3 regions of the Kitasatospora sp. NPDC004289 genome follow, and region 3 is predicted to be linked to each of the others. Evidence: riboswitches for the same ligand, from Rfam matches in the RefSeq annotation. Region 3 holds a riboswitch; each other region holds the start of a gene.
The links. A riboswitch is a leader RNA that binds a small molecule or an ion and turns the genes downstream of it on or off. The one in region 3 is predicted to bind cobalamin.

Region 1: another riboswitch for cobalamin. It lies ahead of ACWEPF_RS04230 (cobalamin biosynthesis protein); the one in region 3 lies ahead of ACWEPF_RS31535 (ribonucleoside-diphosphate reductase subunit alpha).
Region 2: another riboswitch for cobalamin. It lies ahead of metE (5-methyltetrahydropteroyltriglutamate--homocysteine S-methyltransferase); the one in region 3 lies ahead of ACWEPF_RS31535 (ribonucleoside-diphosphate reductase subunit alpha).

Annotation. Positions count from the first base shown of each region.
Region 1 covers NZ_JBSGEL010000004.1:160,772-166,893, forward strand. Annotated here, with positions in the region: gene ACWEPF_RS04225 (cobyric acid synthase) at 1-594, opposite strand, end outside; gene ACWEPF_RS04230 (cobalamin biosynthesis protein) at 591-1,547, opposite strand; cobalamin riboswitch at 1,617-1,798, opposite strand; gene ACWEPF_RS04235 (YidB family protein) at 1,832-2,359, shown strand; gene ACWEPF_RS04240 (helix-turn-helix domain-containing protein) at 2,681-3,373, shown strand; gene ACWEPF_RS04245 (alpha/beta hydrolase family protein) at 3,485-4,603, shown strand; gene ACWEPF_RS04250 (hypothetical protein) at 4,944-6,122, shown strand, end outside.
Region 2 covers NZ_JBSGEL010000107.1:4,680-10,801, reverse strand. Annotated here, with positions in the region: gene metE (5-methyltetrahydropteroyltriglutamate--homocysteine S-methyltransferase) at 1-1,553, opposite strand, end outside; cobalamin riboswitch at 1,693-1,931, opposite strand; gene ACWEPF_RS37220 (serine hydrolase domain-containing protein) at 2,141-3,316, shown strand; gene ACWEPF_RS37215 (serine hydrolase domain-containing protein) at 3,359-4,507, shown strand; gene ACWEPF_RS37210 (FAD-dependent oxidoreductase) at 4,547-5,776, opposite strand; gene ACWEPF_RS37205 (short-chain fatty acyl-CoA regulator family protein) at 5,891-6,122, opposite strand, start outside.
Region 3 covers NZ_JBSGEL010000065.1:1,387-7,508, reverse strand. Annotated here, with positions in the region: gene ACWEPF_RS31545 (glycoside hydrolase family 26 protein) at 1-1,013, opposite strand, end outside; gene ACWEPF_RS31540 (hypothetical protein) at 1,099-1,998, opposite strand; cobalamin riboswitch at 2,159-2,283, shown strand; gene ACWEPF_RS31535 (ribonucleoside-diphosphate reductase subunit alpha) at 2,442-4,859, shown strand; gene ACWEPF_RS31530 (ribonucleotide-diphosphate reductase subunit beta) at 4,892-5,887, shown strand; gene ACWEPF_RS31525 (glycoside hydrolase domain-containing protein) at 5,973-6,122, opposite strand, start outside.

The sequences.
Region 1 (6,122 bases), on a different contig from region 3:
GAACTTGTTCACGAACCAGCCCGCCACCAGCGCCTGGTCCTCGGCCGAGAGCAGCGCCAGCGTCCCGTACATCGCGGCGAACACCCCGCCCCGGTCGATGTCGCCGACCACCACCACGGGCAGCTTCGCCGCGGTGGCCAGCCCCATGTTGGCGATGTCCCGGTCCCGCAGGTTGATCTCGGCCGGCGAACCGGCGCCCTCGCAGACCACCACCTCGAACCGGCTGCGCAGGTCCGCCAGGCACTCCAGCGAGCGCTCCAGCAGGTACGGCTTGCGCTCCCGGTAGTCCAGCGCGCCGACCTCGGCCACCGGCTTGCCCAGCAGCACCACCTGGCTGCGCGCATCCGCCCCGGGCTTGAGCAGCACCGGGTTCATCGCCGCCTCCGGCTCCACCCGGGCCGCCTGCGCCTGCATCGCCTGGGCCCGGCCGATCTCGGCGCCGTCGGCGGTGACGAAGGAGTTCAGCGACATGTTCTGCGCCTTGAACGGGGCGACCCGCACCCCCTGCCGGGCCAGCCAGCGGCAGATGCCCGCCGTCACGACGCTCTTCCCGGCGTCCGAGGTGGTCCCGGCGACCAGCAGCGCGTTGCTCACGTTGTCCTCCTCTTCCGGCCCGCACCGGAGATGACGGCCCGTCCGACCAGTGCGACGCCCAGCGCCAGCACGCCCACCCGGCGCGACAGGGCGCAGGCCCGCTCGATGTCCCGCACGCCCACGGGGCGCAGCTCCGCCCCGAGCACCGGCCGGTGCTCCACGCGCTCCCCGTACTGCAGCGTGCCCCCGAGGCGCACCCCCAGGGCCCCCGCGAAGGCCGACTCCGCCTGCCCGGCGTTCGGGCTCGGGTGTGACGAACCGTCACGCCGCCACACCCGCCAGGCCGTCCCCGGCTCCGGCGCGGCCGCCACCGTCAGCAGCGCGGTCAGCCGCGCCCCCGGCCAGCCCGCCACGTCGTCCAGCCGCGCCGAGGCCCAGCCGAACCGCAGGTACCGCGCCGAGCGGTGGCCCACCATGGCGTCCAAGGTGTTGACGGCCCGGAAGGCCAGCAGCCCGGGCGTCCCGGCCAGCGCCCCCCAGGTGAGCGCGTTCACCACGGCGTCGGCGGTGTTCTCGGCCACCGACTCCACCACCGCGCGGGCGATCTGCTGCCCGTCCAGGCCGCTCGGATCCCGCCCGCACAGGTGCGGCAGCCGCTCCCGGGCCGCCGTCAGGTCCCCGGCCTCCAGCGAGGCCCCGATGGTCCGGGCCTCCTTGGTCAGTGAGCTGCCGCCCAGCACCGTGAAGGTCGCGGCGGCGGCCAGCGCGGCACTCGCCACCGGGCTGCGGCGCGCGGCCCGCCCGGCCAGCGCAGCCCCCGCGGCGACGGCCCCGACGCAGACGGCGGTGTACGCGGCACCCACGGCGCGGTCGTCGCGCCAGATCCGGCGCTCCAGCCGCGTCGCGGCCGTACCGAACAGCGCCACCGGATGGCCGCGCCGGGGATCGCCGAAGCGGGCGTCCGCCAGGTAGCCGGCGGCGGCGCCCAGCAGAAAGGGGGTCAGACGGCGCACGGTGCGGGCGAGTCGGCGTGGCTCCGGGCAGGCGGCATCAGTGCGTGTCCTCACTCAGGGTCCGCGCCCTGGATCGACGTAGCGGGGGCGAGAGTCTCCTGGCTTCCGGGTCGGACACACCCTCGGGCCTTCCAACAGCCGCCTGGGCGGGCCGTCGTGACCATGGTTCGAGCGTGCTCCCCGGTGACAGTGGCGGGACCGCGCCGGATTCGCACCGGCTTCCTCTCCTTGCCTCCGATTGGCTGAAAGATCCCACCACGCCCCTCGACCGGGCGTCAACAACGGTGGCGGAGGGGTTGGTCACACGGTTGTCCGCCCCGCCGTGCGGCGCGCCTGCGGCGGCGGCAGGCTGGCCGTGGCACGGCACCGTCGCCGTACCGGACCCGGAAGAAACAAGAGGGACGGCGATGACCGATCTCGGCAAACTCCTCAGCGGCCTGCTCGGCGGCAGCGGCGGTGGGAACGCCAGCGCGGGGAACCTGCTCTCCATCCTGCTCGGCTCGCTGGCCGCGAACGGCGCCGGGCGGGGCAACGGGCTCGGCGCCCTGCTCCAGCAGCTGACGGAGGGCGGTCTCGGCTCCCAGGCCCGATCCTGGGTCGGCACCGGCGACAACCACCCCGTCACCGGCCCCGAACTCGCCGCCGCCCTCCCGCCCGGCGAACTCGAGATGCTCGCCCGCAACGCCGGCATCACCCCCGACCAGGCCGCCGACACCCTCGCCACCCACCTCCCGTCGACGGTCGACCGCCTCACCCCCAACGGCGAACTCCCCACCCCGGCCACCATCGAGGAGCTCTTCGGCAAGATGTAGCGACCAGCGCGCGGGGGACGTAGGTGGTCACCCCGGGGGCGCGAGACTCTGCTGATCTGCGGCTCCGCCGCGCGGGCGCGCGGGGGAACGGCAGCAGGTGCAACTGGCTGACGGCGGTTCAGTTGCCGGTGGGCCGCCTTCCGACCCGCGCAGTTCCCCGCGCCCCTGCGGGGCGCTCCTCGCCGTCGTTATCTCCGAGCGGCCCTGGGTGATCACCCGTCAGTAGTGGTAGGAAACTCCAGCGCCGCGCCCCGGGCCGGGAATCCGGTTCGTGCGTTCAGCGGGTGCAGGCGGCAGCCGGGCCGCACCTACGGTCTGGGCATGCGCCGCAGACCGCCCACCCCCACGCCGGTCCCGTTCTCACCCGCCGCCGCGAGGGCCCACCGGGTGGGCCTCGGGCTGACGCCCGATCAGGTCGCGGCCGGCATGGCCGCGCACGGGGTGCGGCTGCTGCCCACCCACGTGATCGGCTGGGAGACCGGGGAGTACCGCCCGGACGAGACCGAGTTCATCGCCCTGGCCCGCGCCCTCTGGTGCCCGCCGGCGCAGCTGATGGGCACCGCCCCGTCGAGCCTGCGCGACTTCCGGGTGGCCCGGGAGCTCACCCAGGAGCAGGCCGCCCGCCGGATCGGCGTGGCCCTGCGCGTCTACGAACAGGCCGAGCTGACCGGCAGCTGGCCCGGAGACCCGGAGCAGTCCTGGGAACTCGCCCAGGTCCTCGGCCTCACCCTCCGGGCCTTCGCCTGGGTGACCAACCGTCAGGACGCCCTGGAGAAGTGCCTGCGGCAGTGCGTGGACGGCCGCTGGCAGAGCCAGGTGAAGCCGGTCGCCAAGCTGCTGCCGGTGCCCCGCTCCGTCCTGGAGAGCGTCCTCGCCGACCTCCAGCAGGACCACGTCGTGCCGATGCACTGGGGCGCCGCGCCCGCCCCCGTCGCCGAGCAGCAGCCCGACGTGCCGCCGCTCCAGCGCTTCTGGGAACTGCTCGCGGCCCGGCCCACCGACATTCCCGTCTGACGCACCGTCCGCTGCCGTTCCCGTACGGCGGCACTCCGGTGGCACCCCGCTCCCGCCCCCGGTCGAATGGACCGCAACGTCCGAGACCCGCCCTCACACCCGGGAGCGCCCATGCGTTGGGGAACCGCGGCCATGGTGGCCGCCGCCGTCGTCGGAGCCGGTGGCGCGGCCGTCCTGCTGATCGGCCGCCGGGCCTCCCAGAACGTGGTGCGGCCCGGACGGCCCGAGCCCGGCAGCGCCCCCGAACTGCGGGTGCACGACCTGGCCCCGGGCGCGGTGGTGCTCACCCGCAGCTCCGCCACCGCCCTGCCGGGCCGGTACGCGCTGGAGTGGCCGAACGGCGGGCACGCCGTGGTAGGCGAGGTGCTGGCCACCGGGCCGCAGACCGTCACCCGCCGCCTGGAGCTGGTCGACGGGGGCTCCCTCGACCCGGGCACCAAGGTCGAGTTCACCCCGCGGGTGCTCACCGGCGACCCGCGCACCGCGCTCGGCATCGACCACACCGACACCATCGCCGCCGGCGAGCACGGCGACCTCCCCGCCTGGTACACCCCCGGCAAGCGCGGCACCTGGGTCCTGCTGGTGCACGGCCCCGGCGCCGACCGCACCCAGGCCCTCCCGGTCATCCCGACCCTGCGCGCCCTGGAGCTCCCCACCCTCACCGTCACCTACCGCGGCGACCAGGGCGCCCCCGACTCACCGGACGGCCTCACCCACTTCGGCGAGACCGAGTGGGAGGACGTCGAGGCGGCGATCCGGCTGGCCCTGGAGAGCGGTGCGGGGAAGGTGATCCTCTACGGCTGGTCCACCGGCGCCACCATGGCGCTCCAGACCGCCGCCCGCTCGGCCTTCCGGGAGTCGATCGCCGGGCTGGTGCTGGACTCGCCGGTGCTCGACTGGTCCCGGACGGTCCGCCGCGAACGCGCCCGGGCCGGCGTCCCGGCCGCCGTCGCCGAACTCGGCGCCCTCGCGGCCGAGGGCCGGGCCGGCGTCGACCTGGCCGGCTTCGCCCGCCTCGCCTCCGGCACCGACCTGCACGTCCCCACCCTCCTGCTGCACAGCCCGGACGACTCCATCGCCCCCTGGTCCGCCGCCGCCCGCCTGGCCGACCTCCGCGGCGACCTGGTCAGCCTCCACCCCGTCCCCCACGCCGAACACGCCGCCCTCTGGAACGCCGCCCCCACCCCCTACACCGAATCCCTCCGCCGCTGGCTCACGCCCCTCCTCTGACGGAAGTGGTTACACCAGGGGCGCGGGGAACTGCGCGCAGGGGGACGGCAGCACCTGCAACTGGCTGACGGCGGATCAGGTGCAGGTGAGCCGCCTTCCGTCCTCGCGCAGTTCCCCGCGCCCCCGGAGTGACCACCGCCGCCGGCCAGGCCGGTTCTGCCGCCCGTCGCGTGCCCACGCGGCGGAGCCGCACATCAGCAGAGCCTCGCGCCCCCGGGGCATCCCATGGCCGCTCCAGTGCCTTGTGTGACCGAAGAAATGACCTTCTCGGTCGGGTTTGCACCGCTCGCGCGAAAAGCCGATGTGACAGGAGGCCCGTACACGGGGAAGACTGCACGGCGTGACGTCTCGGAATCCGCGCGACCGTGATGCCCCGCTCCCGCCGAAGACCGGTACCGGTGCGACGGTGACCCGTCTCCCCGGTTCGGCCCGTCGGCCCGACACAGTGCAGCCGGGCGCCCCGCGCCGCCGCACGCCCGCACCCAAGCCCGGCCGGGGCCGGGTGCCGGTTCCCGATGGCCTCCCGGCCCCCTCCGAGCTGGCCCCGCTGGCCCGGCGGATGCTCGCCGACGCGGTCCGGATCGCCCGCTGGGCGGGTGAGCTGGAGCACGTGGACAAGCGTGGGGAGCTCCTCCCCGAGGACGCCCGCGCCGCCGGGAAGGCCCTGGCGATGACCGTGGGGGCCGCTGCCCGCGCCTGGGGCCAGGCACTGCTGGTCGGCCTGGTGGAGGCCCGCGAGGGCGGTGCCGCACCCGGCTGGCGGCTGCACGCCTGGGAGCACGACGACGAGGCCGTGATCCGCGGCTGGTCGGCGCTGTTCGACGCCTGGACGCTGGTCGCCCCGATGCCGCCCGCCGCGATGCGCGGCGTCTTCGCGGTGCTGGCGGGCCAGGCGGTGGACCAGGCCCCGCAGCTGCTGTCCTTCCTGCACCTGGTGGACGGCCCGGTTCCCGACAGCGAGCTGCTGGAGCTGCTCCGCCGGGGCCTGGACGAGCGCCGGGTGGCGGCGGGCACCAGCCCGCTCTCGCCCGTCCCGCACGCCGCCTCCGCCGTCTCGGCGGTCCGCGGCACCTGCCGCGAGCCGCAGATCGACACCCCGCACGCCCCGGCCGAGGTGGCCGCGGTGCTGGACTGGATGCTGGACGGCCTGGCGGCCGTCGGCGCCCTCACCCGGCACGACGAGGCGGCCGAGCTCTCCCCGTTGGGCCACTGGGCGGTGCGGGCCAAGCTGGAGGAGATCTGCACCGTCGCGCAGACCGCCGCCGGGCACATCGAGCAGAGCGCCCTGGAGCTGCTGGACGCCTGCGCCAACTACTCGCCGGGCCCGGCCCGCGCCGAGTACCGGGCCTGGGTCGCGGCCCGGCCGGTGGACCGCGCGGTGGCCGAGCTGCTGGACGCCGCCCGGGGTGAGGACGCGCTGCTGCGCGGTCTGGCCTTCGAGGCGCTCCGGGTGGCAGGCGGCACCGCCGAGCAGGCGGTCCGGGCGGCCGTGGACGAGCCCGTGCTGCGCCCGTACGCG
Region 2 (6,122 bases), on a different contig from region 3:
TGGGTGGCGAGGTAGCCGGTGAGCTGTTCGGCGAAGTACTGGACCATGTCGTTGCGCTCGGGTTCGCCGTGGACCAGGACGTCGAGGCCGGCCTTCTCCTGGTACTCGATCACCTCGCGGACCTCGTCCCGCATCCGCTCCTGGTAGGCGGCCGCGTCGATCCGGCCGGCCCGCAGGTCGGCCCGGGCGATGCGGAGTTCGGCGGTCTGCGGGAAGGAGCCGATGGTGGTGGTGGGCAGCAGCGGCAGCGCGAGCCTGGCCCGCTGGGCCGCGGCCCGCTCCGGGTAGGCCTGCCCGCGGTGGGCGTCGGTCTCGGTGGTGGCCGCGACCCGGGCCCGGACGGCCGGGTCGTGGGTGATCGGGGAGCCGGCCCGGGAGGCCAGGTCGGCACGGTTGGCGGCGAGTTGGGGCGCGATGGTGTCGGTGCCCTCGCGCAGACCGCGGGCGAGCAGGCTGACCTCGGTGGTCTTCTGGCGGGCGAAGGAGAGCCAGCGGGCGATCTGCGGGTCGATGTCGCGCTCGGCGGCGGAGTCCAGCGGGACGTGCAGCAGCGAGCAGGACGGGGCGACGTCCACCCGGTCGGCCAGGCCGAGCAGGGTGGCCAGGGTCGCGAGCGACTTCTCCAGGTTGTTGATCCAGATGTTGCGGCCGTCCACCACTCCGGCGACCAGGCGCTTGCCGGGCAGGCCGCCGACGGCGGCGAGGTCGGCCAGGTTGGCGGCGGCCGGGCCGGTGAAGTCGAGGCCGACGCCCTCGACCGGGGCCTTGGCGAGGACCTTCAGAGCGTCGCCGACCCGGTCGAAGTAGGTGGTGACCAGGATCTTCGGACGCTCCGTCAGCGCGCCGAGGTCACGGAACACCCGGGTGGCGGCGTTGAGTTCGGCGGGGGTGCGGTCCTGGACCAGGGCGGGTTCGTCGAGCTGGACCCACTCGGCGCCGGCGGCCTTGAGCTCGGCCAGCAGCTGGGCGTAGACCGGCAGCAGGCGGTCGAGCAGGGTGATCGGCTGGAAGTCGGAGGCCACGCCGGGTGCGGGCTTGGCGAGCAGCAGGTAGGTCAGCGGGCCGACCAGGACCGGGCGGCCCTTGTGGCCGAGCGCGATCGCCTCGCGGAGCTCGCCGACCGCCTTGGCGGAGTTCGCCGCGAAGACCGTGTCCGGGCCCAACTCCGGCACCAGATAGTGGTAGTTGGTGTCGAACCACTTGGTCATCTCCAGCGGAGCGACGTCCTGGTTGCCACGGGCCATGGCGAAGTAGCCGTCCAGCGGGTCGGCCTGCACGGCGGCACGGTGACGGGCCGGGATCGCGCCGACGGCCACGGTGGTGTCCAGCACGTGGTCGTAGAACGAGAAGTCCCCGGTGGGGACTTCGGTGATGCCCACCCCGGCGAGGCTGCGCCAGTTGGCGCACCGGAGTTCGGCGGCGGTGGAGTGGAGGGCGTCGGCGGTGACGGTGCCCTTCCAGTAGCCCTCGATCGCCTTCTTCAGCTCACGGTTCGGCCCCTGTCGGGGGTAGCCGTGGACGGTGGCCTGCGAGGCGGTGGTGCTGGTGGTCACGGAGACTCTCCTTCGCGAGTCGCGCTGCGATCCCGGGAGGGCGCGCGGGCGAGGAGGTGTGACAGTGCGGACGCGGCACCAGGATGTGCCCGTCCGTTCCGTCGACCCGCCCACGAGGTCACCGAGATCACCGCGTGCGGGGTGCACGCGGGCAGTGGCAGGTCTTCGGACTCGCGGGCACGTCCGTCCTGGACAGGGCGGACACCTAGTGGCCGTCGCTTCCCGGGCCCGTCACGGGCCCAGTGCGTGTGACGGCGGTCGTTCCCACTCACCGCTGCGGGGCAGTCCCGGAATGGCCAGATGAAAGGCGTCACCGGGTTCCCTCTTGCGACGCACCTGACCGGCTGTCAGGGCGAACCGACTGCGGTTCCCACCCTAGGCCCCCGCGCCGGTCCTGTCCCGCACGTCCGCATGTCGGAAGCGGCTTCGAGACGGGCCCAGGACCACGGTCCCGGGGGCGGGCCCGCCCCCGGAGCACGTTCCCGGAGGTCATCTCGTCCCGGACGACGACGGATTGACGGTCCGTCGGATGGTCCTCTGGAAGGGCGCCGGGACGAGGTCCGGCGCTCGAACAGGAGGGCCCGACGATGAACGAGCACGCACCGCAGCAGCACCGCCCGACCCGCGGCACCACCCGCCGCACCACCCGCCGAGGGGTGGCCGCGGCCGTCACCGCCGCGACCACCGCCGCCGTGCTGGCCGGTGCCCTGGCACCGGCCGAGGCCTTCGCCGGCCCACGGCCGGACGCCGTGCAGCAGCGCCTGGACGCCCTGGTCAAGAACGACGGCGTGCCCGCGGCCCTGGCCACCGTCAAGGGCCGCGACGGCCGCAGCCGCACCTACACCGCCGGTGTCGGCGACGCGGTCACCAAGGCCAAGGTGCCGGTGGACGGGCAGGTGAGGATCGGCAGCAACACCAAGGCGTTCACCGCCGTGCTGGTGCTCCAGCTGGTCGCCGAGGGCAAGGTCGCCCTGGACGCGTCCGTCGACACCTACCTCCCGGGCCTGGTGCGCGGGGAGGGCATCGACGGCCGGAAGATCACGGTCCGTCAGCTGCTCCAGCACACCAGCGGCCTGCCCGAGTACGTGAACCAGGGCGCGGTCCTGAGCGACCCCGGGCGCTACTACGAGCCGCGCGAACTCCTCGACGCCGCACTGGCCCAGAAGGCCCACTCCGCGCCCGGCACCCAGTGGGAGTACAACAACACCAACTACCTGCTGGCGGGCCTGATCATCCAGAAGGTCACCGGGCGTCCGCTCGGCGAGGAGATCACCAAGCGGGTCATCGACCGGATCGGCCTGCGGCACACCTACTTCCCCGCTCCCGGGGACCGGACGATCCACGAGGCCCACCCCAAGGGGTACCAGCGCACCGCCGACGGCTCGCTGCGCGACTACAGCGAGCTGGACCCGTCCTGGGGCTGGGCGGCCGGTGCCGTCGTGTCGACCAACAGCGACGTCAACCGGTTCTACGGCGCGCTGCTGGCCGGCCGGCTGCTGCCCGCGGCCCAGCTGGCCGAGATGCGCACCACCGTCCCCGCCGAGGCGATCGGCCCCGGTGCCCGCTACGGGCTCGGGCTGGTCAGCCGACCGCTCTCCTGCGGCGGCCTCGCCTGGGGCCACGGCGGGGCGATCCCGGGCTTCGAGACCGTCGGCGGCGCCACCGAGGACGGACGGGCCGTCAACGTCGCGGTGACCACCATCCCGAACCCCGAGACCGCGAAGCGCGTGGAGCAGGTGGTGGACGCGGCGCTCTGCCGCTGACCCCCGCCCCCGGCACAGTTCCCCCGTACCAGTGGAGTCCTGATGAACCAACACGCCCTGCAGCGGCTGCGGTACGCCGTGACGGCGACCGCCGCCGCCGGGCTCGCCCTGACCGCCTTCGCCCCGGCCCCGGCCGAGGCCTCCGCCGGGCCGCGCCCGGACGTCGTGCAGCAGCGCCTCGACGCGCTGGTGAAGGACGACGGGATGCCCGCCGCCCTGGCCACCGTCAAGGGCCGCGACGGCCGCAGCCGCACCTACACCGCCGGTGTCGGCGACCTGGCCACCGGCTCCCGGGTCCCGGTGGACGGGCAGATCCGGGCCGGCAGCAACACCAAGGCGTTCACCGCCGTGGTGGTGCTCCAGCTGGTCGCCGAGGGCAAGGTCGCCCTGGACGCGTCCGTCGACACCTACCTGCCCGGCCTGCTGCGCGGGGAGGGCATCGACGGACGGAGGACCACGGTCCGTCAGCTGCTCCAGCACACCAGCGGCCTGCCCGACTACATGGACGCCCCCGCGCAGGCCGATTTCACCACCATCCAGTACCGCTACTTCGAGCCGCGCGAACTCCTCGACGGGGCACTGGCGCAGCGGGCCCGGTTCGCGGCCGGGACCTCCTGGGAGTACAGCAACACCAACTACCTGGTGGCCGGCCTGCTGATCCAGAAGGTCACCGGCCGCCCGTACGGGGAGGAGGTCACCCAGCGGGTCATCGACCGGATCGGCCTGCGCCGCACCTACGTCCCGGCGGTCGGCGAGACCGCCATCCGGGAGGCCCATCCGCACGGCTACCTGCGCACCGCACCGGGCGCGCCGCTGGTCGACTACACCGCGATGGACGCCTCGATGGCCTGGGCGGCGGGGGCGGTGGTGTCCACCAACTCCGACCTGAACGCCTTCTACGGAGCGCTCCTGACGGGCCGTCTGCTGCCCGCCGCCCAGCTGGCCGAGATGCGCACCACCGTCCCGGCCGAGCTGTTCGGCCCCGGCGTCCGCTACGGCCTGGGCATCCAGAGCCGGCCCCTGAGCTGTGGCGGGCTGGTCTGGGGCCACGGCGGCACTTCCCCGGGCCACCGCACCCGGGGCGGCGCCACCGAGGACGGCCGGGCCGCCACCGTCACTGTCACCACCGTCCCGGACGCGGCCGCCGGGCAGAGGGTGGTGGACGCGGTGGACGCGGCCCTCTGCCGCTGACCCGGGGGCCCGCGCGGTCCAACTCCCGACGGTGAAGGGCTACTTCTGTCCGACCCGCTCCTGACCGGTGCGCCGGGAGGAGGCCACCAGGGCGAAGGCGTGGTCGAGCATGCCCCGCTGGTAGACGCGCACCGCGTCGACCAGCGGGGCGCCCTCGTCGGTGGCGGCGGACAGCGCCGACACCAGCTCACCGGCGTCCCTGATCGCGGTGTTGGCGCCCATCGCGAGGACCGGGCTCATCGCGTGGACGGCGTCGCCGATCAGGGTCACCGGGCCCGCCTCCCAGGGCTCGACCGGCGCGGCGGTGGAGATCCGCAGGGGGAACAGCGAGTCGGTCTCCCAGTGGCCCAGCAGGCGGTGGACGTCCGGATGCCAGTCCTCGCCCAGTACGGTGAGGGCGAGTTCGCGCAGGGCTCCGCCGCCGAGGCGGCGCAGCTCGGCGAACGGCGGCAGGGCCGGGTGGTCCGCCGGGGCGCCGACCATGCAGGCGAGGTAGTCCCCGGTGGCGGGCAGCTCGACCGGTGGCCGGGCCGCCGCTCCGGCCACCTCGGGCGGGCAGTCGAAGCGGACCGGTCCGACGCCGACGTGGGGATGGCCGGGGCCGCCGGTCAGCACGGTGAAGACGCCGTCGAAGACCCAGGGCGGGAGCTCGGCCGAGCCGGTCCGGTCCAGCGGGATCCGGCCGTAGACCAGGCGCAGCCCGGCGTCCTCGACCCGGGCCTCCGGCAGCAGCAGCGCACGGACCGTCGATCCGACACCGTCCGCACCGACCAGCAGGTCGGCGGTCTCGGTGCGGCCGTCGGCGAAGCGCGCGGTCACCGTGCCGTCGTCAGTCCGCTGACAGTCGGTCAGCTCGGACCCGTACCGCACGTGGTCGCCGAGGCCGGAGAGCAGGATCCGGCGCAGGGTCGGCCGGTCGAACGCCCGCGGACGCCCCAGGTCGTGGCCGGCCGGGTCCGTCGCGCCGGGCTCCGGTGCCCCGTCGACGGCCCGGTCCGCCAGCGGCTGGAGGTGGCGGCCACGGACCGAGACCCGGGGTGGCGGCGATCCCGCGGTGGCCAGGCAGAGCCGGAAGAGGTGCTCCGGCAGGCAGTGCCGCAGCCCGGTCAGGCCGGGCCGGTCGAGCTGGACGCGGTACCCCTGGGGACGGGCGTCCGGGTGCGGGTCCCGTTCGTGGACGGAGACGTCGAAGCCCCGGGTGAGCAGACCCTGGGCGAGCGTCAGGCCGCCGAGTCCGGCGCCGACGATGATGATGCGGTGGTTGGGCACAGTCCTCTGCCTTCGTCGTGGTCACGAAGGAAGCACTGGATTCCCCGAGGAGAATGAACGCCGTACCCGGCGCCGCTCCGAAACACCATCCGAGAGCGATTTTTCGCGTTCCGTTCAATCGCCGCCGACTGTAGCACCCCTGGTACCCCCCGCACCCCCGGTGCCCGCGCCGTCCGGGCCGACCGGGTACGGGACGAAGGTGCTGCGGTGCTCGTCCACGGAGAGCGGGCGGCCGAGCGGCGGGGCCGCCCGCTGCGGGCAGGCGGGGCGGTCGCAGACCTTGCAGCCGAGGCCGATCGGGGTGGCGGCGGCGGGGTCGGTGAGGTCGAGGCCGCTGGAGTACACC
Region 3 (6,122 bases):
CGGTAGGTGATCGTCCAGAGCTTCTTGAAGTCGGCGCCGGTCTGCCCGGACCACCAGAAACTGCGCTGGCAGTCCTGGTTGTTCATCTCGTGGTACGGCCGGAAGAGCACCGGGACGTCGTGCGAGGCCAGGTACTCCAGGTGGTCCGCGAGGAAGCGCAGGTCCTCCATCAGGGCCTTGTTCTCGCGGGTGCCGCCCGCCTGGTCGACCACCCGGCCGAACCACTTCGGGTCGGTCGTCCGGGGGGAGCTGCGGCAGAGCACGTTCTCGAAGGACTTCACCGGGGCACCGGGGTACGGCTCGTGGAAGGACATGCCGACCATCCCGGCCGGGGCGCCGCCGTTGTCCGGCAGGGCCGTGGTGCTGCCGTCGCAGTTGCGCTGCGCGCCGCCCTCACCGGTCCCGTAACTGCCGTCCGCCGCACGGGGGTAGCCCGACCAGACCGCCTTCAGCAGGTCCACCGCGTCGTCGGTGTACTGCCACTTGGCCTCGCAGGACGGCCAGCGCCCGGCCGAGTAGCTCCGCTCGTTGCCGACCCCCCAGGTCGACTGCCCGTACCCCGGCCCCAGGTCCGTCTCGACGAACCCCGGCAGCTTGCCGGTGATGTCGGCCGCCTTCTTGTAGTAGTAGCCGGCCGGCTTGGAGCCGGCGAAGTCGCCGTAGGAGGTGTTGTAGAGCTCGTTCTGCAGCTCCACGTGCTGCCCGATGACCGTGCCGCGCGGCTTGCCCGAGCGGGCGGCCTGCTCCAGGTCGGCCAGCATCTGGAAGACCGCCCGGGCGTTGGGCGAAGCGGCCGGGTCGCGCTTGAGCAGGTCCTTGCCCAGGTCGGCCGGGACCGGACGCGGCGTCGGGGACGAGGTCGGGTCGGGCCCGGACGAGGTCGGGGCCGCGGCGGGCCCCGTCCCGTCCTCCGCACCGCTGACCGCTATCACCGTCGCGCACACGACCGAGGCGGCCAGCGTCACGGCGGCCAGCGTCACAGCACCGCCGTGCCGGCCCCGCAGAGATCTCACGGACTCCCCCTGAACGATCCTGATCATCCTTGACGGGGAGACAGTATCCGGACCACCGGGCGGAGCTGACTCCGGGTCACACCGGTCAGCCGGCCTGCGAGAGGGCCCGCTTCTCCAGCGTCGCGCGCACCCGGGCGGCGAAGCCCGGCCCGGCGTCGGTGGCGACCTTGTCCGCGACGACGCCGCCCTCCTTCGCCGAACCCGCGGCCGTGAAGTAGGCGAACCGGCCGAGCGAGCCGTGCGTGTTCGCGCAGCCCACCTCCTGGCAGAAGTCCTTCATGCCCTCCACCTGGAGGCCCTTGATCTGCCCGTTGACGTTGTTCGTCGCCGTCTCCGCCTGGAGCCGCTTGTCGAAGACCGCCACGCCGACCACCACGGCGCTGTCGTTCAGCACGTAGGTGGCCCGCAGCACCTGCCGGCAGCCCTGATTCTCGATCACGTCCGCGAGCCCGCCGGTGATGGCGTGCCAGCACGGGGTGACCGTCGTCGCGCTGCGCCGCGTCCAGGTGGCGCCGCCGAAGTCGATGGTCTGGTCGGGGAAGAACGCGGCCGGGTCCACCGCGGCCTTGTCCGTGCTCGCGTCCCAGATGGCCTTGAGCGACGCGTCGTCACCCGCGAGCGGGGTCCCGGGGGCCGGCACGGGCGCCTTGCTCTCCCCCGCGGTGGCCGTCGGGCTGGAGCCGGTCTTCCCGGCCGTGGGGCTGTTCGAGGCCGCTCCGGTCGGCTTGGCCACCGGGTCGCCGCCCTTCGAGGACACCGAGACCGCCACCGCGACCAGCCCGCCGACGACCGCGAGCGCGACCACGCCGAGCAGCAGCCGCATCCGGGTCTTGCGCTTGGCGTCGTCCTGCGCCCGCTGCGCCATCGCGTCCCAGTCCGGTCCGCCGGGCGGCGGGCCGAACGCCGGATACTGCTGCTGGTACTGCGGGTACTCCTGACCGGGCTGCTGCCCGTTGCCACCGTTCATGCCCACCCCATCACTCATGTGCGCAGATCCTAGGCCATCGCCGGAACCCCCAGACAGGGGCGGTCCCGGGTCCTGGCAAGGCCTCCCGCCGGGCGTACGCCCATCACTGCGGGCCACCACTGCGCTACACGACACCACACAAGATGTGGGGTCCGCCGAGCCAGGTAGCACTACATGTATGCTCGCTCTCGCTGTCGATGCAGGGGAACTCCGGTGGAAGTCCGGGACTGCCCCGCAACGGTGAGCGGGCTTCCGGTACGACCGCCCGCGAGTCCGGTGACCTGCCGACGGTGTGCCACACGGCTTCCCCGCAGACGCCTTGGAGCACAGCAGTGACGTCCGGGCCTCGCGGGTGGGCCGGGGGTGGATCGCGCGCGCCGTGACGGTGTCCGCGCCGTACTCCCCTGCGCCCGATTCGGCCCGGCAGCCATGCCGACCGCCGCCGCCAGGAGAGAAGCGCCTTGACCATCGCTGCCTCAGTTGCCCTGCCCGCCCAGGGAACCGCCGAAGACCGGACCGACCCGGGCGCCGCCCTCCTCCGGCTCCTCACGGACCGCAGCGCCGACCTCCCCCAGGTGGACCCGGGCCACGTCGCGGCCGCTGCGCTGCGCGGCCGGCACGCCGGGTCGGACTTCGCCGAGCTGCGCGGCCTCGCCGTGGAGGCTGCCGCCTCGATGATCGCCGAGGACCCGCAGTACTCGAAGCTCGCGGCCCGGCTGCTCGCCCTGGAGATCCAGGACGAGGCCGTCTCGCAGGGCGCCGTCTCCTTCGCCGCCTCGATCGCCGTCGGCCACGCCGAGGGCCTGATCGGCGACGTCACCGCGGCCTTCGTGGCCAAGCACGCGGCCGCCTTCAACGGTCTGATCGACACGGCCGGCGACGACCGCTTCGAGTACTTCGGCCTGCGCACCGTGCAGTCCCGCTACCTGCTGCGCCACCCGATCACCCGTCAGGTGATCGAGACCCCGCAGCACTTCCTGCTCCGGGTCGCGGCGGGCCTGGCGGTCGGCGACACCGAGAAGTCGGTGGCCGAGGTGGCCGAGCTCTACAAGCTGATGAGCCGTCTGGAGTACCTGACCAGCTCCCCGACGCTGTTCAACTCCGGCACCAAGCACCCGCAGATGTCCTCCTGCTACCTGCTGGACTCGCCGCTGGACAACCTGGACTCGATCTACAACCGGTACGCCCAGATCGCCCGGCTCTCCAAGCACGCCGGCGGCATCGGCCTCTCCTACTCCCGGATCCGCTCGCGCGGCAGCCTGATCCGCGGCACCAACGGCAAGTCCAACGGCATCGTCCCGTTCCTGCGCACCCTGGACTCCTCGGTCGCCGCGGTGAACCAGGGCGGCCGCCGCAAGGGCGCGGCCTGCGTCTACCTGGAGACCTGGCACGCGGACATCGAGGAGTTCCTGGAGCTCCGCGACAACACCGGCGAGGAGGCCCGCCGGACCCACAACCTGAACCTCGCGCACTGGATCCCGGACGAGTTCATGCGCCGGGTGAACGCCAACGCCGACTGGTCGCTGTTCTCCCCGGCCGACGTGCCCGAGCTGGTCGACCTCTGGGGCGCCGAGTTCGACGAGGCCTACCTCAAGGCCGAGCAGGCCGGCAAGGCCGTCCGCACCATCCCGGCGCAGACCCTCTACGCCCGGATGATGCGCACCCTGGCGCAGACCGGCAACGGCTGGATGACCTTCAAGGACGCCTCCAACCGGGCCGCCAACCAGACCGCGCTGCCCGGCCGCGTGGTGCACTCCTCGAACCTCTGCACCGAGATCATCGAGGTCACCGACGACTCCGAGACCGCCGTCTGCAACCTCGGCTCGGTCAACCTGGGCGCCCACGTCGCCGCGGGCGCCACCGTCGCCGACCTGGTGAACGCGATGGACTGGGAGCGGCTGGACGCCACCGTGCGCACCGCCGTGACCTTCCTGGACCGGGTCATCGACATCAACTTCTACCCGACCACCGAGGCCGGGACCTCCAACTCCCGCTGGCGGCCGGTCGGCCTCGGGGTGATGGGTCTTCAGGACGTCTTCTTCCAGCTCCGCCTGGACTTCGACTCCGCCGAGGCCAAGCAGCTCTCCACGCTGATCGCCGAGCGCATCATGCTCACCGCCTACGAGCGCTCCAGCGAGCTGGCCGAGCAGTTCGGCCGCCACGAGGCGTACGGCGAGACCCGGGCCGCCCGCGGCCAGCTGCACATCGACCACTTCGGCGTCACCCCCGCGTGGGCCGACCGCTGGGACGCGCTGCGCGCCCGGATCGCCGAGACCGGCCTGCGCAACTCGCTGCTGCTGGCCATCGCGCCGACCGCGACCATCGCCTCGATCGCCGGCGTCTACGAGTGCATCGAGCCGCAGGTCTCCAACCTCTTCAAGCGCGAGACCCTCTCCGGCGAGTTCCTCCAGGTCAACCCGTACCTGGTCCGCGAGCTCAAGGAGCTGGGCGTCTGGGACCAGCAGACCCGGGACGCGCTGCGCGAGTCCAACGGCTCGGTGCAGGACTTCAACTGGCTGCCCGGCGAGGTCCGTTCGCTCTACCGCACCGCCTGGGAGCTGCCGCAGCGCGCGCTGATCGACCTGGCCGCCGCCCGTCAGCCCTACATCGACCAGAGCCAGTCCCTGAACCTCTTCATGGCGGCGCCGACCATCGGCAAGCTCTCCTCGATGTACGCCTACGCCTGGAAGGTCGGTCTGAAGACCACCTACTACCTGCGTTCGCGCCCGGCCACCCGGATCGCCCAGGCCGCCACCGGCGCCGCCCGCGCCGCCGCCCCGGTCCCGGTGACCGTGGGCGCCCCGACCCTCACCCCGGAGGAGGAGGCCGCGCTGGCCTGCTCCCTGGAGAACCCCGAGTCCTGCGAGGCCTGCCAGTGAGCACCACCCCCGAGACCCCCGGCCGCGAGAAGATGCTGCTCGACCCGGGCTTCGAGCTGACGCTCCGTCCGATGCGCTACCCGTCGTTCTACGACCGGTACCGGGACGCGATCAAGAACACCTGGACCGTGGAGGAGGTGGACCTGCACTCCGACGTCGCCGACCTCGCCAAGCTGAGCGAGGGCGAGCGGCACATGATCGGCCGGCTGGTCGCCTTCTTCGCCACCGGTGACTCGATCGTCGCCAACAACGTGGTGCTGAGCCTCTACAAGCACATCAACTCCCCCGAGGCCCGGCTCTACCTGTCCCGGCAGCTGTTCGAGGAGGCCGTGCACGTCCAGTTCTACCTGACGCTGCTCGACACCTACCTGCCCGACCCGGACGACCGCGCGGCGGCCTTCGCGGCGGTGGAGAACATCCCCTCCATCCACCAGAAGGCGCAGTTCTGCTTCAAGTACATGAACGCGGTCGACCACATCGACTCGCTGCAGACCAAGGAGGACCGCCGCGCGTTCCTCCTCAACCTGATCTGCTTCGCGGCCTGCGTCGAGGGCCTGTTCTTCTACGGCGCCTTCGCGTACGTGTACTGGTTCCGCAGCCGCGGCCTGCTGCACGGCCTGGCCACCGGCACCAACTGGGTGTTCCGGGACGAGTCCATGCACATGGACTTCGCCTTCTCGGTGGTGGACACCGTCCGCGAGGAGGAGCCCGACCTCTTCGACGACGAGATGGCCAAGCAGGTCACCGAGATGCTGGAGGAGGCCGTCGAGGCCGAGCTCCAGTTCGCCCAGGACCTCTGCGGCGAGGGCCTGCCCGGCATGAACACCGAGTCGATGCGCCAGTACCTGGAGGCCGTGGCCGACCAGCGCCTGGCCCGCCTCGGCCTGCCGGTCCGGTACGGCTCCAGCAACCCGTTCGGCTTCATGGAGCTGCAGAACGTCCAGGAGCTGACCAACTTCTTCGAGCGCCGGGTCTCCGCCTACCAGGTCGCGGTCGAGGGCTCGGTCGCCTTCGACGACGACTTCTAGGCCGCCCCGGACCACCGGAGTCCGAACGGACGGAGGGCCCCGACGCGATCGCGTCGGGGCCCTCCGTCCTCACGGTGCGGGCCGGTCAGCCCATCCAGGTCCCGGAGGACCAGACGGGGCTGCCGTCCTGACGGTAGATCACCAGGTTGCCGTCGTCCTGCAGGGTCAGCCGGGCGCCCGGGTTGCCCCAGGTGCCGGCGGACCAGAGGGCGCCGCCGGTGGTCGGGCCGCCGCC